One region of the Enterobacter chinensis genome, then DNA from elsewhere that is predicted to be linked to it. Evidence: predicted binding sites of a transcription regulator. Region 1 holds the regulator's gene; each other region holds the start of a gene.

Evidence for each region. Region 1 encodes PurR, which represses purine synthesis genes. Its sites were predicted from a motif close to CANGCAAACGTTTGCNTG; they were not measured.
Region 2: the regulator PurR is predicted to act here: its motif matches at 2,211-2,228, upstream of PYW49_RS08600 (nucleoside-specific channel-forming protein Tsx).
Region 3: the regulator PurR is predicted to act here: its motif matches at 2,716-2,733, upstream of raiA (ribosome-associated translation inhibitor RaiA).

The regions. Positions count from the first base shown of each region.
Region 1 is NZ_JARDVI010000001.1:244,243-250,519, reverse strand. Features, by position in the region: gene PYW49_RS01295 (C40 family peptidase) at 1-336, shown strand, start outside; gene sodB (superoxide dismutase [Fe]) at 459-1,040, shown strand; gene PYW49_RS01285 (MFS transporter) at 1,079-2,245, opposite strand; gene cydH (cytochrome bd-I oxidase subunit CydH) at 2,409-2,498, opposite strand; gene purR (HTH-type transcriptional repressor PurR) at 2,796-3,821, shown strand; gene punR (DNA-binding transcriptional activator PunR) at 3,839-4,750, opposite strand; gene punC (purine nucleoside transporter PunC) at 4,866-6,065, shown strand.
Region 2 is NZ_JARDVI010000002.1:758,305-764,581, forward strand. Features, by position in the region: gene ribD (bifunctional diaminohydroxyphosphoribosylaminopyrimidine deaminase/5-amino-6-(5-phosphoribosylamino)uracil reductase RibD) at 1-950, opposite strand, end outside; gene nrdR (transcriptional regulator NrdR) at 955-1,404, opposite strand; gene PYW49_RS08595 (SadB/YajI family lipoprotein) at 1,557-2,096, shown strand; gene PYW49_RS08600 (nucleoside-specific channel-forming protein Tsx) at 2,367-3,251, shown strand; gene PYW49_RS08605 (helix-turn-helix transcriptional regulator) at 3,370-4,050, opposite strand; gene PYW49_RS08610 (VOC family protein) at 4,065-4,430, opposite strand; gene secF (protein translocase subunit SecF) at 4,573-5,544, opposite strand; gene secD (protein translocase subunit SecD) at 5,555-6,277, opposite strand, start outside.
Region 3 is NZ_JARDVI010000003.1:693,197-699,473, reverse strand. Features, by position in the region: gene yfiH (purine nucleoside phosphorylase YfiH) at 1-717, opposite strand, end outside; gene rluD (23S rRNA pseudouridine(1911/1915/1917) synthase RluD) at 714-1,694, opposite strand; gene bamD (outer membrane protein assembly factor BamD) at 1,826-2,563, shown strand; gene raiA (ribosome-associated translation inhibitor RaiA) at 2,831-3,172, shown strand; Phe leader region at 3,283-3,408, shown strand; gene pheL (pheA operon leader peptide PheL) at 3,284-3,331, shown strand; gene pheA (bifunctional chorismate mutase/prephenate dehydratase) at 3,439-4,599, shown strand; gene PYW49_RS12685 (SMP-30/gluconolactonase/LRE family protein) at 4,596-5,468, opposite strand; gene tyrA (bifunctional chorismate mutase/prephenate dehydrogenase) at 5,529-6,277, opposite strand, start outside.

The DNA.
Region 1 (6,277 bases):
AGTTCGCCGCGTACCGGTTTTGACTGCAGCGGCCTCGTCTATTACGCCTATAAAGATCTGGTCAAGTTCCGCATTCCTCGCACCGCCAATGAGATGTACCATCTGCGCGATGCTTCCCCGGTTGACCGTGGTGAGCTGGAAAACGGCGATCTGGTGTTCTTCCGTACTCAGGGCCGCGGTACAGCTGACCACGTTGGCGTTTATGTCGGCAACGGGAAATTCATCCAGTCACCGCGTAGCGGCCAGGATATTCAGATCACTTCACTTAGCGAAGACTACTGGGTACGTCATTACGTCGGCGCGCGTCGCGTGATGACGCCAAAAACCATTCGCTAACCCCTGCCCTGCCGCGCTCGTGGCAGGGTAAGTTCCTCTTTTGCATACCCTTTCAATTTGCTATCCTGTCCCTGTTGTCTGTGTGGTTATTGGCAACGCAAAATACAATAAGGAGAGAAGCAATGTCGTTCGAATTACCTGCACTACCGTATGCAAAAGACGCCCTGGCACCGCACATTTCTGCGGAAACCCTGGAATATCATTACGGCAAGCATCACCAGACGTACGTCACCAACCTGAACAACCTGATCAAGGGCACCGATTTTGAAGGCAAAACGCTGGAAGAGATCGTCCGCAGCTCAGAGGGTGGCGTATTTAACAACGCGGCTCAGGTGTGGAACCACACCTTCTACTGGCACTGCCTGGCACCGAATGCCGGTGGCGAACCTGCCGGTGAACTGGCTACCGCCATTAACGCCGCATTTGGCAGCTTCGCAGATTTCAAAGCGAAGTTCACCGATGCCGCTATCAAGAACTTCGGCTCTGGCTGGACGTGGCTGGTAAAAGAGGCTGATGGCAAACTGGCTATCGTTTCCACTTCTAACGCGGGTACCCCGCTGACCACCAGCGCTAAGCCGCTGATGACCGTGGACGTTTGGGAACACGCTTACTACATTGATTACCGTAACGCGCGCCCGAACTACCTGGAGCACTTCTGGGCGCTGGTTAACTGGGACTTTGTGGCGAAAAACTTCGCCGCGTAAGAGACACGCAGAAGGGTTCGCCCTTCTGCGTTTTTGGTTTATTCAGCAGCGCAGGCTGCTTCTGGCTGTTTACGACCCGACATCATCACCAGCAGCAGGCCGAGCGTGGCAATGATTGCCCCCATCACCGGCACAAAGCTGTACCCCAGTCCCCCTGAAATCACGGCCCCACCGGCCGCGGCACCGAGCGCATTACCCAGGTTGAAGGCACCAATATTGACCGAAGAAGAGAGGCCAGGCGCCTCATGCGCGACGCGCATTACGCGCATCTGCAGCGGCGGAACCACAGCAAAGGTAGCGGCACCCCATACGACCATCGCAACGGCGGCCCCATACTCATTACGTGCCAGCCATGGAATGGCGATCATGATGACAATCAGCAGAGTTAAGAAACCCTTCAGCGTCCCGCTCACGGAACGGTCGGCAAATTTCCCACCGAGATAGTTGCCAATCGAGAAGCCCACGCCAATCAGCACCAGCATTGCGGTGACAAAAAGAGGCGTCGCGTGGGTGATGTCATGCAATACCGGCGAAATATAGGTGTAAAGGGTGAACATCGCCCCAGCCCCCAGCACGGTGGTGAGCAGCGCGGAGAGCACCTGTGGGCGCATCAGCACCGACAGTTCCCGGCGCACGTCAGGACGTTCCCCCGCGCTGCCTTTCGGCAAGGAGAAGAACAGTGCCACCATCGCGAGCACGCCCAGCCCGGCCGTCGCCAGGAAGGACATACGCCAGCCAATCACTTCTCCCAGCCAGGTTGCCGCCGGCACCCCGCCAATGTTGGCAATCGTCAGGCCCATAAACATAGTCGCCACGGCGCTCGCCTGCTTGTGCTTTGGTACCACGCTTGCCGCCACAACCGACCCCAGCCCAAAGAACGCGCCGTGGTTAAGGCTTGTCAGAATGCGTGACAGCATCAGTGTGGTGTAGTCCGGCGAAATGGCGGAAAGCACGTTGCCCAGGGTGAAAATCGCCATCAGGAAAATCAGCGCATTGCGACGCGCGCGGTGCGAAAGCAGAAGCGTCATCAGCGGCGCCCCTACCATTACGCCAATAGCGTAGGCGCTGATTAACATGCCTGCAGCAGGGATCGAAACGTCCACACCCCGGGCAATAACAGGCAGTAACCCCATCGGGGAGAATTCAGTGGTGCCAATCCCAAAAGCGCCAATCGCCAGGGCCAGCAGGGGAAAATTGATTTTCATGCGTCAACTCCGGATGCCGTGTCATGTGGTGACACAGAACAAAGAAGCAGAAAGCATGACATCAATCACAAAAAATGAGAAGTTAACAAAATGGCAAAAGATTTTTGCATGAGAAGTAACAATCGGGGCGATCGGGAGGGAGAACGCTCTCCCTCCGCGTAAATCAGTGCAGCGCAGCCGTCAGACCAGCAGCGACAATCAGAGCCAGCACAATAATGGTGGTGAACAGCGAAAACTTCAGATCGGAACTCATCAATTTTTCTCCTTTTAATCCCCCCACGAAAAGTGAGCCTGCTCATTTTTGCACAGTTTACGTCAAAAATCTTCCTGGATTTAAACTGATAACCACTTTACCTCTTCCCCTTTTCATCAAGATAGGACAAAATTCCACGCTAAATTTATTAGCGTACCGGCCATTGACCCCCTCCTGACGTCCCGTGTCGTTTTCCCGGCGTGCCGCAACTCAACATTGCGAAATAAGGGTGAGAGAAGGCAAACGTTTACCTTCAAGTTTTTCAGGAGCTTAGGATATGGTCTGGAGTGACATTTAATGGCAACAATTAAAGACGTAGCAAAACGCGCAAACGTTTCCACTACAACCGTATCACATGTTATTAACAAAACCCGCTTCGTAGCGGAAGAGACGCGCAATGCCGTCTGGGCAGCGATCAAAGAGCTGCACTATTCGCCAAGTGCCGTTGCGCGTAGCCTGAAGGTTAATCACACCAAGTCCATTGGATTGCTGGCAACCAGCAGTGAAGCGGCCTATTTTGCCGAAATCATTGAAGCGGTAGAGAAAAACTGCTTCCAGAAAGGCTATACCCTGATTCTGGGCAACGCGTGGAACAGCATTGAAAAACAGCGCGCCTACCTGTCGATGATGGCGCAAAAGCGCGTTGATGGTCTGCTGGTGATGTGTTCCGAGTATCCGGAATCCGTGCTGTCGATGCTGGAAGAGTATCGCCATATTCCGATGGTGGTGATGGACTGGGGCGAAGCGCGCGCGGACTTCACCGATTCCGTCATCGATAACGCCTTTGAAGGCGGCTATATGGCCGGTCGTTACCTGATCGAACGCGGTCACCGCGAGATTGGCGTGATCCCGGGTCCGCTGGAGCGCAACACCGGCGCGGGCCGTCTGGCCGGTTTCATGAAAGCGATGGAAGAAGCGCTGATCAACGTGCCGGAAAACTGGATCGTGCAGGGTGACTTTGAGCCGGAATCGGGCTACCGCGCAATGCAGCAGATCGTCTCCCAGCAGCACCGTCCGACCGCCGTTTTCTGCGGAGGTGACATCATGGCCATGGGCGCGCTCTGCGCAGCCGATGAACTGGGTCTGCGCGTACCGCAGGATATTTCCGTGATCGGGTATGACAACGTGCGTAACGCGCGTTACTTCACGCCAGCGTTGACCACCATTCACCAGCCGAAAGATTCGCTGGGCGAAACGGCCTTCAATATGCTGATGGACAGGATCGTCAACAAACGTGAAGAGTCGCAGTCCATTGAAGTTCACCCGCGCCTTATCGAACGCCGTTCCGTAGCGGATGGTCCGTTCCGCGACTACCGTCGTTAATCGCTCTACGGGGCCAGCTACGCTGGCTCCCGTAACCATTCCCGGTTAAGCGTTTCGCTGTCTCCCAGATAATCCAGAAGCCACGCCATGGCGGGCGAGACGTCACTTTGCTGCCAGGTGAGGCAGCAGGCCGCATCCGGGAATGGATTCTCCAACGTCAGTTCAACCCATTCTCCGGTATCGATTCTGGGGCGCGCAAAATGAACGGGCACCATCGCGACGCACAGTCCGGCACTGAGGCACGTTGCCGACGATTCCCAGTCAGGTGCCACCACCCTCCGCTGGTTATCCAGCAGCCAGGTGATACGCTTGGGCAATGAACGCGAGGTATCCTCCAGCACCAGAGACGGCCAGTTGCGTAATGTATCGTCGCTCAACGGCCCTTCCATCGCCGCCAATGGATGATCGCTTGCCACCACGCACTTCCAGCTCAGCATGCCCATATCTCGGAAGGCGTACCGCCCCCCGACCGGGATCGCCTGCGTGGCGCCAATCGCCATCTCTGCCCTGCCGTCCGCCAGCGCATCCCAGACGCCGTTGAACACCTCCTGCGAGACCCGCAGCTCGACATCAGAGAAATGACGATAGAAATCGACGAGCATTTGCCGGGTGCGATCCGGCTTAACGATGTTATCCACCGCGATGGAAAGATGTCCTCGCCAGCCGTTAGCGATCTGCTGACACTGTTCACGGGTGATCTGCATTTTTTTGATAACAGAACGCCCTTCCTTTAAAAACCACGCGCCTGCGGGCGTTAATTCCACATCACGATGTCGCCGTTCAAACAGCGGAACCGCCAGCCATTCCTCAAGCTGACGCACGGTGTAGCTGATAGCCGAAGGGACGCGGTGCAACTCCTGCGCCGCACCGCTAAAGCTGCCGTTACGCGCGACAGCATCGACTACTTCAAGAGAATAATCTGACCACATTTTCTGCCTGCAAAATTTTTGAATGCACCCGCCAAATATTAGCGTTTCACAAGCGGCTTTGCACTCCCTACACTCAGCGCCAACGTACACCTGCCTCCTTAAGGAGAATAAAATAATGCAACCCAGGAAAGGTTTTTTAGTCTGGCTCGGCGGCTTAAGCGTGCTGGGCTTTTTGGCCACCGATATGTACCTGCCGGCTTTCGCCGCTATGCAGGAAGATTTGCAAACGCCTGCCGCGGCCATCAGCGCCAGCCTGAGTTTGTTCCTAGCCGGTTTTGCTTTCGCACAGCTGCTCTGGGGACCACTCTCGGATCGCTTTGGTCGTAAACCAGTATTACTGCTGGGTCTGGCCATTTTTGCCGTTGGCTGCCTGGGGATGTTATGGGTACGCGACGCCACCTGGCTGCTGGTGCTGCGCTTTATTCAGGCTGTGGGCGTCTGTGCCGCGGCCGTGACCTGGCAGGCGCTGGTCACCGACTACTACCCGGCTAACCGCACAAACCGTATTTTCGCCACCATAATGCCGCTCGTGGGTCTCTCACCTGCCCTTGCTCCGCTGCTGGGTAGCTGGATCCTCGCACATTTTGACTGGCAGGCCATTTTTGCCACGCTGTTTGCCATCACGCTGGTACTGATGCTGCCCGCGTTTGCCCTCAAACCCGCGCATAAAAAAGAGGCGGATGCTGACGCAAACCCGATTACCTTCACCTCCCTGCTGAGCACCAAAGCGTATCGCGGCAATGTCCTGATCTATGCCGCCTGCTCGGCGAGCTTCTTCGCGTGGCTCACCGGCTCGCCATTCATTCTGCACGATATGGGATACAGCCCGGCGGCCATCGGTCTAAGCTATGTTCCGCAAACCATCGCGTTCCTGGTGGGTGGGTACGGCTGTCGCGCGGCACTGCAAAAATGGGAAGGTCAGCAGATGCTGCCATGGCTGTTGGTGCTCTATGCGTTAAGCGTCATCGGGACCTGGGCCGTTGGCTTTATTCCGGGCGCCGGTCTGGCTGAAATTTTGATTCCATTCTGCGTAATGGCCGTCGCGAACGGGGCGATTTACCCGATTGTGGTGGCACAGGCACTCCGTCCATTCCCGCAGGCGACTGGCCGCGCCGCCGCGCTGCAAAACACCCTGCAGCTGGGATTGTGCTTCCTGGCAAGCCTGGTGGTCTCCGCGCTGATTGCCACGCCGCTCCTGACCACCACCAGCGTGATGCTGGTAACCGTTGCGCTGGCGGTGATGGGCTATCGTATGCAGGCCTCCGCGCAGCGTGAGCAGGATAACCGCGCTCAGGTTGAAACGTCACATGCATAATCGCGCCAGAAATCATGTTAATTTTCAGTGATTAGGTTGCTAAGAATTTTCTATTGAATCACCAAATTTTGAGGCCTATACTAAATTTGGTTCGATTAAATACGATAAATATTAAGTGTTAACGGGAGCCGGAGTGCTCCCGTTTTACCATGGAAGGCATTTCGGCAAGGGTTATCTCCCTTCCTCTGTTCTACGTCGGATACTAGCCTCGC
Region 2 (6,277 bases), on a different contig from region 1:
AATTCATCCACCAGTCCGGCCTGTAAGAGCGCACCGGCAAGCGTTGGCCCCGCTTCTACCCAGATGTTGTTCACCTGCTGCTTGCCGAGCAACATCATCAGCACCACGAGATCCAGATGACCGTTATGCTCCGGCACCATGATGCTGCGCACACCTTCCGGCCATTCGCGCGTATCTTCTTTGGTGCGGGCAATCCAGGTTTCACCGGGCTGCTGGACAATGCGGTGTTCAGGCGTCACGCGGTTCTGTCTATCAATGATAATACGCAGCGGCTGACGCAGGTTCTCCTGCGGGTAAAGCGCCTGGGTATCGGCATTCAGTTCGTCCCAGCGTACGGTCATGGCCGGATCGTCAGCCAGAACCGTTTCACTGCTGGTGAGGATAGCATGGCTTTGCGCACGCAGACGTTGCACATCGCGCCTTGCCTGCGGCGAGGTTACCCACTGGCTCTCGCCGTTTGCCATCGCCGTACGTCCATCCAGCGAGGCGCCCAGCTTAAGCTGGATATACGGGAACCCGGTGCGCATACGTTTCAGGAAGCCTTTATTGATCGCTTCCGCGTCCTGCATCATCAGCCCATGGCTGACCTCAATGCCTTCCTGCTGCAGTCGATACAGCCCGCGTCCAGCCACCTGCGGATTCGGGTCCTGCATCGATGCGACCACGCGTGAAACACCTGCTGCAATCAACGCTTCGCAGCACGGCGGCGTACGCCCGTGATGGCTGCAGGGCTCCAGCGTAACGTAGGCCGTGGCACCGCGCGCCTTCTCGCCGGCCATACGCAACGCATGAACTTCAGCATGTGGCTCGCCTGCACGATAGTGAAAGCCCTCTCCCACGATCTCGCCATCTTTAACGATCACGCACCCGACGTTCGGGTTGGGATGGGTAGTAAAACGACCACGCTGCGCCAGCTTCATGGCGCGCGCCATGTAAATCTCATCGTGCATGAGCTTAATCCTGTAAGCGGGCGATCTCTTCGCCAAACTCTTTGATATCTTCGAAGCTGCGGTACACAGAGGCGAAGCGGATATAGGCGACCTTATCGAGCTTTTTCAACTGCTCCATCACCAGGTTGCCGATCATCTTGCTGGGCACTTCACGCTCGCCTAAGCCACGAAGATGAGATTTGATGTGATTTAACGCCATTTCAACGTCATCTGCGCTTACAGGACGTTTTTCGAGGGCTTTCAGCATCCCGCTGCGCAGCTTCTCTTCGTTAAACGGCTCGCGCACATCGTTACTTTTTACCACGCGCGGCATAACCAGCTCCGCAACCTCGAAGGTCGTGAAACGCTCGTTGCACACCAGACACTGCCGACGACGGCGTACGGATGACCCTTCGCCCACAAGACGAGAGTCGATGACTTTGGTATCCACAGCGGAGCAGAATGGGCAATGCATACGGTATCCCTGTTATCCGGTTAACTGATTTTCATTTTACCCTGATCTGGCCTGACAACAAAGGAAGAGCTTTTTGAGATAAAGGATCTATGTCTGACACGATGATGCTGGCTACCATTAGAGCGATCCGTTATTTCAAGGAAATAAACGCAATGACAAGACGTTACCTGAAAATTTTGCTGGTGGGGAGCCTCTTCACCCTTAGCGCCTGTGCACAGCAAACCGAAGTCCGTCAAATGAAACAGAGCGTGAATACGCTCAATACGGCGATGGACAAACTGAACAAAGAAACGGTGAAGATCACCCAGCAAAACGCGCTTAACGCTAAATCCAGTAGCGGAGTCTATCTGCTGCCGGGAGCAAATACGCCTGCGCGCCTGAACAGCCAGGTTGGCACGCTGAAGATGTCGCTGGTGAACGTGGCGGCGAATGCAGATGGTACTCGCGCAACATTACGCATCCAGGGCGAATCCAACGATCCGCTTCCGGCCTTCAGCGGCACCGTCGAATGGGGGCAGATCCAGGGCACCACGGAGAATTACCAGGAGGTGAACGTGAAGAATCAGCTTTTCACCGCCCCGGCCAGCGTTTTAGCACCCAGCGATGTGGAAATTCCTCTTCAGTTAAGCGGCCTTACGCCGGAACAGTTAGGCTTTATCCGCATTCACGACATTCAACCCGCCGCGCAGTAATTCCATCCTCTTAAGCGGAGTGAAATGTCACTCCGCTAACATTTACATTTCGTATGGATTGGCAACATAAATGATTGCCGCTACAATCCCGGCCGTTTAAAGTACGCAAACGTGAACGCAATCGATTACGTGTGTGAGAGATATGTGAAACAACACATATTTTTGTGAGCAGGGATTCCTATAATAGGCACCGCAGAAATACGAAATATTTAGAAACGCAATTCGCGCATTTTTCACTCCCGGAAGGGAATTTCAATCAGTGGCATGATTATGAAAAAAACATTACTCGCAGCTGGGGCCGTGCTGGCACTGTCCTCCTCTTTCACTGTTAACGCAGCGGAAAACGATAAACCGCAATACCTCTCCGACTGGTGGCATCAGAGCGTTAACGTGGTCGGCAGCTACCACACCCGCTTCGGACCACAGATCCGCAACGATACCTACCTGGAATATGAAGCATTCGCCAAGAAAGACTGGTTTGATTTCTATGGCTATATGGATGCACCGGTCTTCTTCGGTGGTAACACCGACGCGAAAGGTATCTGGAACCACGGTTCCCCACTGTTCATGGAGATCGAACCGCGCTTCTCTATTGATAAACTGACCGGTACCAGCCTGGCGTTTGGTCCGTTTAAAGAGTGGTATTTCGCGAACAACTACATCTACGACATGGGCCGCAACAAGTCCGGTCGCCAGAGCACCTGGTACATGGGTCTGGGTACGGACATCGACACCGGCCTGCCAATGAGCCTGTCTCTGAACGTGTACGCTAAGTACCAGTGGCAGAACTACGGTGCCGCAAACGAAAACGAGTGGGATGGCTACCGTTTCAAAGTGAAATACTTTGTGCCAATCACCCAGCTGTGGGGCGGCAACCTGAGCTATATCGGCTTCACCAACTTTGACTGGGGTTCAGATCTGGGCGACAACGACTTCCGCGACCTGAACGGTAAGAAAGCGCGCACCAACGACTCCATCGCCTCCAGCCACATCCTGGCGCTGAACTACGATCACTGGCACTACTCTGTTGTTGCGCGTTACTGGCACAACGGTGGCCAGTGGAACGACGACGCCAGCCTGAACTTCGGCAACGGCGACTTCAGCGTTCGTTCTACCGGTTGGGGTGGTTACCTGGTTGTGGGTTACAACTTCTAATCAGTGCGAGATTGTGCGGGCTGGTGCCCTCACCCCTTCCCTCTCCCACGGGAGAGGGCGCAAACACAAAAAACGGCAACATCGTTGCCGTTTTGCTTTTACCTCGCCACCCGGCTTTTCACTGCTTCACCTTCCGCAAAAAATCCGCCAGTGACTTATCCGCACTCTCGCTAAACCGTCTCTCCGTCTGCATAATATTGAGGCATCTGTCGAGCCGGAAACAGCGGTAGTCATCGCGCCGTTCGCACCACGCCGCCAGCAGCCAGCGCTCCCCCCAGAAGAACAGCCCCAGCGGCTGAACCTCGCGCTTAGAGAGCTGTCCGGCTTCATCACGATAATGCAACACCAGCACGCGCTGGGCGGAAATCGCCTGATGAATCATGTCAAAATCGCTGCGGGAGTGGCTTTGCATGCAAAAGTCCGGCGCGTAGATCCGCGTCTGCTCCGCCTTTCGCCGGCTCTCCTCGGGCAGGATAGCCAGCACCTTTTCCTGAGCCGACTCCAGCTCGCGCGACAGCGACTCACCTCCCCAGGTTTTGAGCAGGCGAATCGCGACGATCAGCGCCTCTGACTCCTTATTTGTCAGCATCAGCGGCGGTAGGTCAAAACCCGACATCAGCCGATATCCGCTTCCTGCCTCACCCTCTACCGGCACGCCGGAAAGTGAAAGGTCGCGGATATCGCGGTAGACCGTGCGCTCAGATACACCAAGCCGGTCTGCCAGATGCGCTGCCGTTGTCAGACGCCTGCCCCGCAGGATCTGCACAATCTGGAACAAACGGTCAGCGCGTCGGGTCATATCTTATTCAGCTCTCAGGCAGGTTGATGGAGGCCGACGCGATTACCTTCGCAGTCGGTAAACAGAGCAATAGTGCCAATGCCACGCGGCAATTCCAGCGGCCCGAATACGCACTCGCCGCCTGCGCTAGCGATACGATCGAGCGTGGCCGCCAGATTGTCAGTATGCAGGTAGATAATAGCGCCTTCGTGAGACGGTACAATGCCCTCAAATTTTGCCAGCGCCCCGCCGGTACCCGGATCCTCATGCGGGAATACGGCCAGCTCGACGCAGTCCATTTTCTCGCTTTTTAATGAAACCTGCATCACTGGCTCATAAAAATTAATTGCACGATCCATATCCGTGACCGGGATTTCAAACCAGTTAATTACGCTTTTCATACATTCTCCTGACTGTTGTTTGGGTTCGAAAAGAGTCTACGACAGGGCTCCTGACAGCATACTGTCAGGAGTGTTTGTCAGGAGCAGATAAAAAAAATCCCGGCCAACAGACCGGGATTTCGATAACGCGCTAAACGTCGCCTTACGGCAGAATGGACGGCTGGTCCGCCCCTTCTTTCTCGACTTTCTGCTGGAGCAGGTGCTCGCGCTTCATGCCGAGTTTCAATGCCAGTGCAGATGCCACGTAGATAGAAGACGCAGTACCGATGGTGACACCAATCAACATGGTCAGCGAGAAGCCTTCCAGTACCGGACCACCGAAGAGATACAGCATCAGGATAACCATCAAAGTGGTTCCGGATGTGATCAACGTACGGTGCAGCGTCTGGGTCAACGACACGTTAAAGATTTCGTACGGCGTACCGCGACGGATCTTACGGAAGTTTTCACGAATACGGTCAGATACCACGATACTGTCGTTCAGTGAGTAACCGATAACGGACATCAGGGATGCCACAATCGTCAGGTCAATCTCAATGTGGAACAGCGACAGTACGCCCATGGTGATCACCACGTCGTGCGCAAGAGCGATAACCACACCTGCCGCCAGTCGCCACTCAAAGCGGAAACCAACGTAAATCAGGATGGAAATCAACGCCACCATCAGCGCCATCGCACCGGTCTGCGCCAGGTCAGCACCTACGCTTGGGCCGACGAACTCAATACGCTTCACCGCCGCATTCTGGCTGGTCGATTCGTTGATGACGTTCAGAACCTTGCTACCCAGCTCCTGGCTGCCGTTGGCATCGTGTACCGGCGGCATACGCACCATGATGTCGCGGCTGCTGCCGAAGTTCTGCAGCAGCGGCTCTTCAAAGCCTGCTTTCTGCAGAGACTCGCGCATCTGGTCCATATCGATCGGTTTTTCCAGGGAGATTTCAATTACCGTACCACCGGTAAAATCGAGACCCCAGTTAAAGCCTTTCACGCCCATGATGACGATGGACACAATCAGCAGAAAACCTGAAATGCCGAAGGCCCAGTAGTCCCAGCGCATAAAGTCCCAGACTTTACGGCCGTGGTTTAATTGTTCAACAGTATATTCCTGTGCCACAACGCACTCCTCAGATAGACAGCTTTTTGACGCGCTTGCCGCCATACAGCAGGTTCACGATGGCACGGGTGCCGACAATAGCGGTAAACATTGACGTTGCGACACCGATACCGGTTGTAATCGCAAAGCCTTTGATAGCGCCAGTACCCACTGCATACAGGATAAGAACCTTAATCAGTGTTGTTACGTTCGCATCGAAGATGGAGCTGAACGCCCCTTTGTAGCCTTCTTCAATCGCCTGTTGCACAGAGCGACCGTTGCTCAGCTCTTCTTTGATACGTTCGTTTATCAGTACGTTGGCGTCGACCGCCACCGCAAGGGTCAGAACGATACCCGCAATACCCGGCATGGTCAGCGTCGCGCCCGGCAGCAGGGACATGATGCCGATGATCAGCACCAGGTTAGCCAGCAGCGCGGACGTCGCAATCAGACCAAACTTCTTATAGAAGAAGATCATGAAGAGGATGGAGACAACCAGACCGGCCAGACACGCTTCCAGACCCTGCTGGATGTTTTGCATACCAAGCGTAGGACCAATGGTACGTTCTTCTACAATCTGAATTGGCGCAATCAGCGCACCGGCACGCAGCAGCAGGGAGAGCTGACGCGCTTCGTTCGGGTTGTTAATACCGGTAATACGGAAGCTGTTACCCAGACGAGACTGGATGTTGGCGATGTTAATCACCTCTTCCTCTTTCACCAGCACCGCACGACCGTTTGCATCTTTCTTACC
Region 3 (6,277 bases), on a different contig from region 1:
AAAACTTGCCATACGACCCGTCGTCTTGTCGCGGCGATAAGAGAAAAAATCACCCTTTTCGGTGAAGGTACAGCGATCGCCGCCTGAGATCTGCGTCACGCCCATGTTATTCAAACGCTGGCGAGCGAGTTGGTAAATATCGGCCAGATATTTATCCCCCGAAGGCAGGAAAGCTTCCACTGCTTGCGGATCCTTTTCCATAAAGGCTTCGCGGACCTCAGCCCCAACTTCAAATGCGCGAGGACCAATAGCCGGGCCAAGCCAGGCCATGATATTGGCTGGCTCAGCGTTAAAGCAGGCAACTGTCTCTTCCAGCACGCCTTCACACAGGCCACGCCAACCCGCATGTGCGGCTGCAACCTCGGTACCTGCACGGTTACAAAACAGAACGGGCAGGCAATCGGCGGTCATCACGGCACAAACGGTTCCCGGAGTATTGCTGTAAGAGGCATCGGCGCGTTTAGAAGCATAGGGTTCCCCCGTTAACTTCAGCACCGCTTTACCGTGAACCTGTTCCAGCCAGACCGGCTTCGACGGCAAGTTCCCCGCAGCAAACAGACGCCTGCGGTTCTCTTCAACGTGTTCCAGGTTGTCGCCACAGTGCGCGCCGAGATTCAAAGACTCCCACGCCCCCTGGCTAACGCCGCCAATACGGGCTGAACTGCAGGCAGCCACGCCTTCAGGCAATGGCCACTCCGGGACAATCAGTTTGGTCATAACCAGTCCACTTGATCCTTATGTTCTTCAAAATCAGCACGCATAGCGTCAATAAGGTCCACCATATCCTGCGGGATAGGCGCGTGCCACTCCATCTGAATACCGGTGATAGGGTGGTAAAGGCGCAGCATAGTCGCGTGCAGTGCCTGACGATCAAATTTACGCAATACGCTGATGAACTCATCCGACGCGCCTTTAGGCGGACGTGGACGACCACCGTAGACCTGATCCCCCACCAGCGGATGGGTAATGTGTGCCATATGCACACGGATCTGGTGAGTACGCCCGGTTTCCAGACGCAGACGCAGGCGCGTATGAATGCGGAAGTGTTCCATAATGCGATAGTGCGTCACCGCCGGTTTACCCATCGGATGCACCGACATATGAGTACGTTTGGTTGGGTGACGGCTGATTGGCTCTTCCACCGTACCGCCAGAGGTCATATGGCCAATGGCTACCGCTTCATACTCACGGGTAATTTCGCGCAGCTGCAGCGATTCCACCAGACGGGTCTGAGCAGGAACGGTCTTCGCGACCACCATCAGACCGGTAGTATCTTTATCCAGACGGTGCACGATGCCCGCGCGCGGGACATCCGCGATCGGCGGATAATAATGGAGAAGTGCGTTAAGTACCGTACCGTCAGGGTTCCCCGCGCCCGGATGAACAACCAGGTCGCGCGGCTTGTTGATAACCAGAATGTCATCATCTTCATAGACGATGTCCAGTGGGATATCCTGCGGCTCGAAGCGGATTTCCTCTTCGATTTCAGCATTGATGGCGACAGCTTCCCCACCTAACACTTTCTCTTTTGGTTTGTCCCAGATCTTGCCGTTTACCAGTACGCGCTGGTCAAGGATCCATTCTTTTATGCGTGAACGCGAATAATCAGGGAACAATTCGGCCAAAGCCTGATCTAAGCGTTGACCGAGCTGATTTTCGGAGACTGTTGCGGTGAGTTCTACTCGTTGTGCCATAAACTGCTTCTTCGTTTAACGTTGGGTTTTACGGCTTTGCCGTTTAATATAGTGTGCTATTGTAGCTGGTCTTAATCGGGAGCAGGAACAGAGTTTCTCCCGGACAAACATTTGAGGAAAGTCAAAACGTCATGACGCGCATGAAATATCTGGTGGCAGCGGCCACGTTGAGCCTGGCTTTGGTGGGCTGCTCCGGTTCAAATGAACAGGTCCCTGACAATCCGCCGAATGAAATCTATGCGACTGCACAACAAAAGTTGCAGGACGGTAACTGGAAACAGGCGATAACGCAACTGGAAGCGTTGGATAATCGCTATCCATTTGGTCCGTATTCACAGCAGGTACAGTTAGATCTCATCTACGCATACTATAAAAATGCCGATCTGCCGCTGGCTCAGGCAACTATCGATCGTTTCATGCGTCTGAACCCGACTCATCCTAACATCGACTATGTAATGTACATGCGCGGTCTCACCAACATGGCGCTGGATGACAGTGCTCTGCAGGGTTTCTTCGGCGTGGATCGTTCCGACCGTGACCCGCAGCATGCGCGTGACGCCTTCAATGACTTCTCCAAACTGGTTCGCGGCTATCCAAACAGTCAGTACGTGACCGACGCGACCAAACGTCTGGTGTTCCTGAAAGATCGTCTGGCGAAATATGAATACTCCGTGGCGGAATACTATACCCGCCGTGGCGCATGGGTTGCCGTGGTTAACCGCGTAGAAGGTATGCTGCGTGATTATCCGGATACTCAGGCAACGCGCGACGGCCTGAAGCTGATGGAAAATGCTTACCGTCAAATGCAGATGACCGCTCAGGCTGAAAAAGTGGCGAAAATCATCGCCGCGAACAGTAGCAATACCTGATATTGCCTCAATGCAAAACGGCAGCCGAAGGCTGCCGTTTTTTTATTCATTTCAGAGCGCGGCTGAAGCGCGTTAGCCCCAACACATCCAGTCAACTATGGCTCCAATTTTTGCCTTCCACAAGGTAAATCTCACCTCTTCCTGCCCTGCCTCACAAAAAAGATTCCCTGACAAAAACCGACAAAATAACGTGATCTAAATCACACATTTTGACATTAGGTCGGGTATGCTGGAATCACCAAGACGGAAAGACAAGAGGTAAAATTTATGACAATGAACATTACCAGTAAACAAATGGAAATTACTCCGGCAATTCGCCAGCACGTCGCAGACCGTCTCGCCAAACTGGATAAATGGCAAACTCATTTGATTAATCCACATATCATCCTGTCCAAGGAGCCGCAGGGTTTCATCGCTGACGCAACTATCAATACTCCAAACGGCCATCTGGTCGCCAGCGCAAAACATGAGGATATGTACACTGCAATTAACGATTTGATCAACAAGCTGGAACGGCAGCTCAATAAAGTGCAACACAAAGGTGAAGCCCGTCGCGCCACAACATCGGTGAAAGACACCAGCTTCGCGGAAGAAGTTGAAGAAGAGTAATCCTTTAAATTGAGTGTACCGCCAACGCGCCTTCGGGCGCGTTTTTTGTTTTTTATTGACAGGGTGAAAACAGTGCGGGTACTTTAACGGTATCAATCACAGGATGACTTTATGAAACTTACGCCGTTCTTCTTCGCATTCTTTTTTACCTTCCCTTGAACGGGAGGCGTTTCGTCGTGTGATAAAGAATGCGAAGACGAACAACAAGGCCTCCCACACCGGGGGGCCTTTTTTATTGATAACGATAATATGAGACAGGCAACACTATGACACCGGAAAACCCTTTACTGGATCTGCGAGTAAAAATCAGCGCGCTGGATGAGAAATTACTGGCACTGCTGGCCGAACGCCGCGCCCTTGCCGTTGAAGTGGGCAAAGCCAAGCTGGACTCCCATCGCCCGGTCCGTGATATTGACCGCGAGCGCGATCTGCTGGAACGACTCATTCAACTCGGCAAAGCGCATCACCTCGATGCCCACTACATCACCCGGTTGTTCCAGCTCATCATTGAAGACTCCGTTCTGACCCAGCAAGCGCTACTCCAGCAGCATCTCAATAAAACCAATCCTCACTCTGCGCGTATCGCTTTCCTCGGTCCAAAGGGCTCTTATTCTCACCTGGCCGCACGTCAGTATGCCGCACGCCATTTCGAAGAATTTATTGAGAGCGGCTGCGCAAAATTCGCCGATATTTTCAATCAGGTCGAGACCGGCCAGGCGGATTACGCCGTGGTGCCGATTGAAAATACCAGCTCCGGCGCCATCAACGACGTCTACGATTTGCTGCAGCACACCAGCCTGTCCCTGGTAGGGGAGCTGACGATCCCTATCGATCACTGCGTGCTGGTCTCCGGCACAACGGACCTGAGCAAGATCGAAACGGTCTACAGCCATCCACAGCCGTTCCAGCAGTGCAGCCAGTTCCTGAACCGCTATCCGAACTGGAAAATTGAGTACACCGAAAGCACCTCAGCGGCGATGGAAAAAGTGGTTCAGGCTAACTCCCCAACCGTCGCTGCGCTCGGCAGCGAAGCGGGCGGTGCGCTGTATGGTTTACAGGTTCTGGAACGCAATCTGGCAAACCAGACGCAAAATATCACCCGCTTCGTGGTGCTGGCCCGTAAAGCAATTAACGTCTCTGACCAGGTACCGGCCAAAACCACGCTGCTGATGGCAACCGGCCAGCAGGCCGGCGCGCTGGTTGAAGCCCTGCTGGTGCTGCGTAACCACAACCTGATCATGACCAGGCTGGAATCACGTCCGATCCACGGTAACCCGTGGGAAGAGATGTTTTACCTCGATATCCAGGCCAACCTGGAGTCAGCTTCCATGCAGAAAGCCCTGCGCGAGCTGGGTGAAATCACCCGCTCCATGAAAGTGCTGGGCTGCTATCCGAGCGAAAACGTCGTGCCGGTCGATCCGAGCTAACGTTCGATAAAGCGGCCTTTCTTCATCCCTGCCACGTTAACGGGCAGGGTGAAGATGGCGCCGGAGAGCGGATACTTCGCCACCTCCTCCGCATCCATATTTTCCCGCGTGGTGGTAATAAACAGCGTTTTCATATCATCGCCGCCAAAGCAGACCATCGTCGGACAACGTACCGGCATTTGATATGCTTCCAGCTGCTCCCCTTGCGGAGAAAAACGCGCAATACGCCAGCCGTCAAACAGCGCGCTCCAGTAGCAGCCCTCCACATCCATTGCCGCGCCGTCCGGTATCCCCTCACCCTCTTTAAACTGACGAAACACTTCGCGCCTTCCCGGTTCGCCCTGCTCATCAAGCGGCGTACGGTAAATCACGCCATTTGGCGTGTCTGAAGTAAACATCCACTGATTATCCGGACTAAACGCTAAACCGTTGTGCCCGTGAATATCACACTGGATCACTTTCGGCGTCAGGTCGTTGTCGATCCGCATCAGCAGGGCACCGTTGTAATCTCCCGGCCCCCAAAACGTGCCCGCGTAGAATCGCCCCTGAGGATCGGTTCCGCCATCATTAAAACGTGCGAGCTGCGGGTTTGAGGGGTTATCGCACACCTTGCGCTGCAGGAGGCCATGCTTATCGGCAAGCCAGATGCCATTGCGCATGGCGACGATAAACCCGCCGCGCTCGCGCAGCGCGAAACAGCCCACCTCCTCATGGAAAGAGAGCACGGCGTGTTCCGCCGTCGGCAGATGGTATCGGTGGATCTCCCCTTCCAGAATATCGGCCCAGTAGAGCGCGTGCTCTTCTGCGCTCCACGTCGGGCATTCAGGCAGATGCCCGGTGTAATTCAACAGCAGCTGCGGTTCGGCCATGACAGTTCCCCAAAATGAAAAAAGCCAGCGATGCTGGCTTTTAGTATATACATCATCGCATTACTGGCGACTGTCATTTGCCTGGCGCAACAGCGTGCGGCTCTCACTCTGGAAACGCTGCGCGTAATCGCCAAACCAGTGTTCGACCTTGCGGAAGCTGTCGATAAACGCCTGCTTGTCTCCGTGCTCCAGCAGCGTGATGGCTTCACCAAACCGCTGATAGTAGCGCTTGATGAGCGCCAGGTTGTTTTCGGACGACATAATAATATCCGCGTAAAGCTGCGGATCCTGTGCAAACAGACGCCCAACCATCGCCAGCTCCAGACGATAAATAGGTGAAGAGAGCGCCAGCAGCTGTTCAAGCTGCACGTTCTCTTCCGCCAGATGCAGACCGTAGGCAAACGTGGCGAAGTGGCGCAGCGCCTGAATGAACGCCATATTCTGATCGTGCTCGACCGCGCTGATGCGGTGCAGCCGCGCGCCCCAGACCTGAATCTGTTCCAGGAACCACTGATAGGCTTCCGGCTGACGGCCGTCACAGTAAACCACCACCTGCTTAGCCAGGCTGCCGCTGTCCGGGCCAAACATCGGGTGCAGGCCCAGCACCGGGCCGGTATGCGCAGCTAGCATTGCCTGCAGCGGACCATTTTTGACGGAGGCCAGGTCTACCAGGATGCAATCCTTTGGTAAAGGAGGAAGCTTTCCGATGATCTGCTCCGTCACGTGGATTGGTACGCTGACGATAACCATCCCGGCATCTTTCATGAGTTCCGGTGCCTGCGCCCAGTCCTCTTTTTCCAGAATGCGTA